DNA from 3 places in the Streptomyces sp. NPDC052225 genome. Region 1 is predicted to be linked to each of the others. Evidence: riboswitches for the same ligand, from Rfam matches in the RefSeq annotation. Region 1 holds a riboswitch; each other region holds the start of a gene.

Region 1 (2,192 bases):
AATTTCCGACGGCAGCCCTGAATCCATGGATATTTTTTGGACAGGAGCGGCGTGCACACGCGAAAGCCCCGGCTCGGCGAGCCGGGGCTTTCGTGAGGTCGTCCGAACGGGTCAGCCGTCAGACACTGACGCCGTGCGAGCGCAGGTACGCGACCGGGTCGATGTCCGAGCCGTACTCGGGGCTCGTGCGGGCCTCGAAGTGGAGGTGCGGGCCGGTGACGTTGCCCGTGGCGCCGGAGAGGCCTATCTGCTGGCCCGGGGTGACCGACTGGCCCACGGAGACGCCGATGGACGACAGGTGACCGTACTGGGTGTACGTGCCGTCGTTCATCTTGATCACGATGTTGTTGCCGTACGCGCCGCCCCAGCCGGCCTCGACGACGGTGCCGGAGCCGACGGCGTGCACCGCGGTGCCGCTCGCGGCGTGGAAGTCGATGCCGGTGTGGCTGCCGGAGGACCACAGGCCGCTGCTCGCCTTGTAGGCGGTGGAGACGTACGAGTTGGAGATGGGCGCCACGTAGGTGTTGAGGCGCTTGCGCTCGGCCTCACGCGCGGCGCGCTCCTTGGCCTCGCGCTCCTTCTTGGCCTTCGCCTCGGCGGCGCGCCTCTCGGCCTCGGCCTTCTTCTGGGCCTCCTCGGCCGCCTTCTTCTCGGCGGCGGCTTCGGCGGCGGCCTTCTTCTGCGCGGAGGCCTGTGCGTCGATCTGGTCGGCCAGGGAGTCGCCGATGGCGATGGCCTGCGTCAGGCCGTTCTGGTCGGCGGCCGCGGAGTCTGCGGCGAGAGCGGGGGCGGCGAAGCCTCCGATGACACCGGTCGTGGTGAGCGCCGCGACGCCCGCGACCTGCGCGGTGGTACGCGTGAGACGGCTCGGACGACGGTGCTTCCCGGTGGCACGGGTGAACGCCATGAAGGGGTTGATCCTTTCCTTCCCTCTCGCCTACCGGGTTAGCTGACGGGTTCGGAGCAGGAAGGTCTCCTACGGGCTCCCTCCCCTCGCGGGAAGAGCGCCCGATTCACCCCAGGGACTGCGGTGGGTCCCCGGCTCCCCTGGCTCGCGCCATGGGGGACTCGGCGATGACTGTCCGGTGTCGCGGGCGCGACGTGTGTCTGGCGGACAGCCGGACCGACGCTAAGCGGGACATCTTTCAATCAACAAACGGATCCCGGCTTTTGTAGTGCATGCCACAGAGCAGACAGGCAACCTCCGCCTCAATTCGGACATATGCGATCGATAGCTAGTCGAGAGGCGGACAACTGCGGACGTGAGCGACACCACGAAGCCCCGGTGGCCTATGCGGCCACCGGGGCTTGCGGTCTCCTGCGGGTCGTCCGGGTCAGCCGGTGACGACGCTCACCTCGCCGATCCCGAGCGCCTTGACGGGCTCCTCGATCTGCGCGGCGTCGCCCACCAGGATCGTCACCAGACGGTCGGCCGGGAAGGCGCTCACGACCGCCGCAGTGGCCTCCACGGTGCCCGTGGCGGCGAGTTGGCGGTACAGCTGCGCCTGGTAGTCGTCCGGCAGGTGCTGCTCGACCTGGTCGGCGAGCGTGCCGGCGACGGCCGCGGCGGTCTCGAACTTCAGCGGGGCCACGCCCACCAAGTTCTGCACCGCGGTGTCGCGTTCGGCGTCCGTGAGGCCCTCCGCGGCCAGCGTGCGCAGGACCTTCCAGAGGTCGTCGAGCGCGGGCCCGGTGTTCGGCGTGTCCACGGACCCGCTGATGGCGAGCATCGCGGCGCCCGTGCCGTCCGGCGCCGAACGCAGCACCTGGGCGAAGGAGCGCACTCCGTAGGTGTAGCCCTTCTCCTCGCGCAGAACCCGGTCGAGGCGCGAGGTGAGGGTGCCGCCGAGGCAGTACGTGCCGAGGATCTGCGCGGCCCACACGCGGTCGTGCCGGTCGGGTCCGATGCGGCCGATGAGCAGCTGCGTCTGCACGGCGCCCGGGCGGTCCACGATGACGACGCGTCCGGTGTCGTCGGCGGTGACCGGCGGGACCGGGCGGGGCTCGGTGGTGTCGCCGGTCCAGGCGCCGAGCGTGTCCCCCAGGAGGGCGTCGACGTCGACGCCCGTCAGGTCGCCCACCACTACGGCTGTAGCGGTGGCAGGGCGTACGTGCTTCTCGTAGAAGGCGCGTACGGCGGCCGCGTCGATCGCGGTGACGGTCTCCTCGGTGCCCTGGCGCGGGCGCGACAT
Region 2 (2,192 bases), on a different contig from region 1:
TGCCGGAGTGGATGGCGTAGATCGGGGTACCCGTGGGAGCGGCGAAGTCCAGGCCCGTGTGGTAGCCGGACGACCACATGGCGCCGGGCTGCCCGAACGTGCCGGTGATCGTGTACGAGGCGACCGGGATCTTGTAGCTCTTGGCGAGCTTGGCGAGGCGCTCGGCCTCGGCCTTCTTGCGCGCCTCCTCCTCGGCCGCCTTCTTCTCGGCGGCGGCCTTGGTCTCGGCGGCCTTCTGCTTCGCGGCGGCTTCCTCGGCGGCCTTCTGCGCGGCTGCCTCTTCGGCGGCCTGCTTCTCGGCGGCGTCGGCGGCGTCCTGCTGCGTCTCGGCCTGCTGCATGATGCGGGCGCGCAGCGTCTCGCCTGCGTCGGTCTGGCCGCTGCCGGTGCCCATGGTGGTGAGCGGGGCGGCCGCGGCGGCGGGGGCTCCGTCCGAGTCGTCGGATATCAGCGCGCCCACGCCGGGCAGCGACTTGGCCTCCGGCAGGGAGTCCTTGACGGCCGACAGGTCGGGCATGGAGATCTGGACCGCGGGCTTGCCGCCCTGCGCGGTGGCGATGCCGCCCGCGCCGACGGCGGCGATCACGCCGACGCCGAGGACCGTGGAGCTGCGCGCGAGGCCTCCGCGCTGCCGGGCGACGCGGTGCTTGCCGCGGACGGGGCGGACGGACTCCTCGGTGGGGTTCCACTCCTCCCAGTTCTCCTGCGCGACACTCTCGGCACCGAAGTCACCGTCGGTGGAGGCATGCAAGAACTCGGGGGCAGGACGGTTCGACGCCACGAAGGCGCTCTCCTTTCCTTCCTTCTCGCCTACCGGGTTAGCTGACGGGTTCGGAGCAGGAAGGTCTCCTACGGACGTGAAGTACGTCCGATTCACCCCAAGTTGGTGGTTCCCCGGCTCCCTTTCGGGATTAGGCGTGTGCGCACGGAGCCATCTCTTGTGACGGCTGGGACGACCGCGCTGCGTTATCGAACGTTAATAGACAGCCGACACTAATTCCAAGCCGTTCCCACTGATCGTTCACTTCTTTGGCCTGGACTTAACGGCCGAAGACCGGGCGGAACGGGTCGACTTGGCCGACCGCGCGAACACGCCCTTCAGCTGACGGTGTGTCAATTGTTATGCGGAGAGCGCGGAGAGTCACGGCCGTCGTACGGCGAGCAGTGCCATGTCGTCGGTCGCGCCGCCCCCGGTGTGCGCGCGCACCTCCTCCGAGAGCGCCGCGAGGAGTTCCTCGGGTCCGGGGAAGATGCGCCCGGCGAGGCGGGCCGCCGGATCGTAGAAGACGCCGTCCGCGTCGCGCGCCTCGGAGAGCCCGTCGGTGTAGAGCAGCAGAGTGGCGCCCGCCGGGAAGCCCGCCTCGGTGGCCCGGTCGGGCCAGCTGCCGAGTTCGCTCATGCCGAGCGGGAGCGCCGCCTCGTCGGGTCCGATGACGCGTACGGTGCCGTCGCCGAGCAGCACGATGGGTTCGGGGTGGCCGCGGTTGAGGATGCGGACGACCCTGTCGAAGCCGCCGCCGTGCGGGATCTCGGCGAGCACGGCCGTGGTGAATCCCTCGAAGTCGTCGATGCCGCTGCGCCGGGTGCCCTCGCGCGCGAGCGCCCGCTCCAGGCGCTGGGCGACCGCCTCCAGGCTGCCCTCCTGCTCGGCGGCCTCCCGGAACGCGCCGATCACCACGGCGACGGCGGCGACCGCACCCATCCCCTTGCCGCGTACGTCACCGACGACGATCCGGACACCGTGCGGGGTGTCCTGCACGGCGTACAGGTCCCCGCCGATGAACGCCCCGGCCTGCGCGGCCTCGTACCGCGCGGCGATGGCGAGCCCGCCGATCCGGCCCGCGGGCACGGGCAGCACGGCGAGCTGCGCGGCCTCGGCGATCTGCCGCGCGGACGCCAGCTGTTCGTCGCTGCGCCGCACGATCCGGTTGATGAAGCAGGCGAGGGCGCACACGGTGGCCACGGTGGCGATCTCCGTGATGACGTCGGAGCCGAACTCGCCCGTGTATCTGAGGTGGACGGCGACGATCGCGGCGATCGAGACGAGTCCGGCCACGAGTGTGCCGCGCAGCGAGAAGAACGGGGCGGCGACCAGGGGCGCCGCGCTGAACAGGGGCGCGCCGGAGAACCCCGACGGGGTGAAGTACTCGTAGGCCGCGCCGCAGACGATGAGCAGGACGGGGAGCAGTCGC
Region 3 (2,192 bases), on a different contig from region 1:
GCGCTCGGCGAGCAGGTAGGCGATCCGGTGGGTCAGGACGCGGGTCTTGCCGGAGCCCGCGCCCGCGACGATGAGCAGGGGCGAGCCGCCGTGCACGACGGCCGCCTTCTGGTTCTCGTTCAGCCCGTCGAGGAGCGCGGCCGGGTCGATGACCGGGCGCGGCGCACCGTCGCGGTAGTGGGCGTCCCGGGCCGGAGGCACGTCGAACTTCCCGCCGAACAGGTCGTCCGGGATCGGCTCCGGAGCTGCTGCGGGATCGGTGTCCTCGGGCGGCGGCGGGGGCTCCTCCGCGCCGCTCTGGAGGCTGGCCAGGAAGTTGTCGTCAAAGAGGCTGCTCATCGCCCTACGAGTCTAGGCCGCCCCACTGACACCCCGCCGCCGCCTTTGCGACACCGCTGGAAGACAGACTCCGGAATCCGGGAAAGTCGCAGGTCAGAAGGACAGAATCTGCCGGAACCGGCCGCCGGGCGACTTCTTTCCGCCCTCCAGGACGGTCCCGGCGCGGTCGGCCTTGGTGACGGTCCGGGCGAAGAGCCGGCTGACGTACAGATCGCCGTGTCCGTCGGCCGCGACGCCGGTGACCGGGCCGAAGCCGGAGGTCCAGCCGAGGATCCTGCCGCCGGGGCTGACCTTCCAGACGCGGGCGGTCGCCCTGGCGGCCTCGCCGTTCAGGTCGCCGACGTAGAGGTTGCCGTCGGGGCCGAGGGCGATCGAGGCGGGGACGGCCACGTGGCCGTTGCGGTTCGGGAAGACGGTGAACGGCTTGGCCCTGCCGCCCGGCGACACCACGACGAGGTCGTCGCCCGCCACGTCCGCTACGACGGGGCGCCCGAGACAAAGACGCCGTCGAGGCCGGTCGCGAAGCCGCCGTCCTTCGTCGCGCCCGACGACAGCCCGGGGACGAACGACGCCTTCCTCCGGCACCCGCCGCCGTCCTGGTCGAGCTTCGCGACGCCCGCCGAGGTGCCGATACAGGTGTCGCCCTCGGGGCCGCCCTCGCCCGCTCCCGCGGTGGCGGGGCCGTACTGCGGACAAGTCGGCGGACTCCGCAACTCCGGGGAAGGCTCCGGTCAATCTACGGACAATTCGGCGCAGATCCCTCCGGATTGACCACGTACGGCCGGGCGCGGGCCCGAGGAGTAGCCAAGGTCACGAAAATGTATCGGGCATATCGAACATCAACCTTCACAGCAGCAACACCAGTTGGCTACGGTGCTGCGCGGGCAGTCCGTCCCCCCGCCCGCGAACAACGCGGCGACCGGACAGCCCCCGCTGAGTTCCGTACGCCGCAAGGCAGGGAACCGGGGACCCACCGACCTTGGGGTGAATCGGCCCAACGGCCCGGCAGCACCGGGCAGTTGACCGTAGGGCAGCCTTCCGCACGACGAGCACCACCCGCCCGAACCCGACAGCTAACCCGGTAGGCGGACCATGGAAGGAGTCGCCTGCCTTGGCGTCGCACCGCAAGCCGCGCAGCCGGTCCCGGATATCCGGCGGCCTTCGTACGACACCCGCCGTCGGCATCACGACCGCCGCGCTCACCTCCGTCGCCCTGCTCTCGCAGACGGCCCAGGCCGCCCCCACGCAGCCCCACAAGCCGAGCATCGAAGAGGTGCAGAAGAAGGTCGACACCCTGTACCGGCAGGCCGAGGTGTCCACGCAGAAGTACAACGCGGCCAAGGAACGGACCGAGGGCAAGAAGAAGCAGGTCGACAAGCTCCTCGACGACATCGCGCAGCGCACCGAGAAGATGAACACGGCGCGCCAGAAGCTGGGCCGGTTCGCCGCCGAGCAGTACCGCACGGGCGGCATCAGCGACACGGCGACGATGTTCCTCGCGGACGACCCCGAGGACTATTTCTCGCAGCGCCAGCTGATGAGCCGGCTCACCGACGAGCAGAAGAAGGCCGTCGACGACTACCAGGTCCAGCAGCGCACCACGGCGAAGAAGCGCACCGAGGCGCAGGCCAGCCTCAAGGACCTCACCACGTCGCAGACCGAGCTGAGGACCACCAAGCAGGACGTGCAGACCAAGCTGTCCGACGCGCGGGAACTGCTCTCCAAGCTGACGGCCGAGGAGAAGGCGCGCCTCGCGGCCATCGAGAAGGCGAAGCAGGAGGCGGCCGAGAAGAAGGCCGCCGAGCTCGCCGCACAGCAGAAGGCCGCGGAGGAGGAGAAGCGGAAGGCCGCCG

Evidence for each region. Region 1 has a riboswitch for cyclic di-AMP ahead of AB0L37_RS14990 (M23 family metallopeptidase). Riboswitches for the same ligand answer to the same signal wherever they lie in the genome.
Region 2: it holds a riboswitch for cyclic di-AMP, as region 1 does, so the genes downstream of both, AB0L37_RS03005 (M23 family metallopeptidase) here and AB0L37_RS14990 (M23 family metallopeptidase) in region 1, are expected to answer to the same signal.
Region 3: it holds a riboswitch for cyclic di-AMP, as region 1 does, so the genes downstream of both, AB0L37_RS31690 (NlpC/P60 family protein) here and AB0L37_RS14990 (M23 family metallopeptidase) in region 1, are expected to answer to the same signal.

Annotation. Positions count from the first base shown of each region.
Region 1 covers NZ_JBFAVD010000008.1:146,927-149,118, forward strand. The annotation lists gene AB0L37_RS14990 (M23 family metallopeptidase) at 119-907, opposite strand; cyclic di-AMP (ydaO/yuaA leader) riboswitch at 920-1,084, opposite strand; gene AB0L37_RS14995 (pitrilysin family protein) at 1,335-2,192, opposite strand, start outside.
Region 2 covers NZ_JBFAVD010000001.1:601,721-603,912, reverse strand. The annotation lists gene AB0L37_RS03005 (M23 family metallopeptidase) at 1-751, opposite strand, end outside; cyclic di-AMP (ydaO/yuaA leader) riboswitch at 793-928, opposite strand; gene AB0L37_RS03000 (PP2C family protein-serine/threonine phosphatase) at 1,142-2,192, opposite strand, start outside.
Region 3 covers NZ_JBFAVD010000028.1:48,196-50,387, forward strand. The annotation lists gene pcrA (DNA helicase PcrA) at 1-339, opposite strand, end outside; gene AB0L37_RS31680 (hypothetical protein) at 433-810, opposite strand; gene AB0L37_RS31685 (hypothetical protein) at 816-1,052, opposite strand; cyclic di-AMP (ydaO/yuaA leader) riboswitch at 1,261-1,443, shown strand; gene AB0L37_RS31690 (NlpC/P60 family protein) at 1,451-2,192, shown strand, end outside.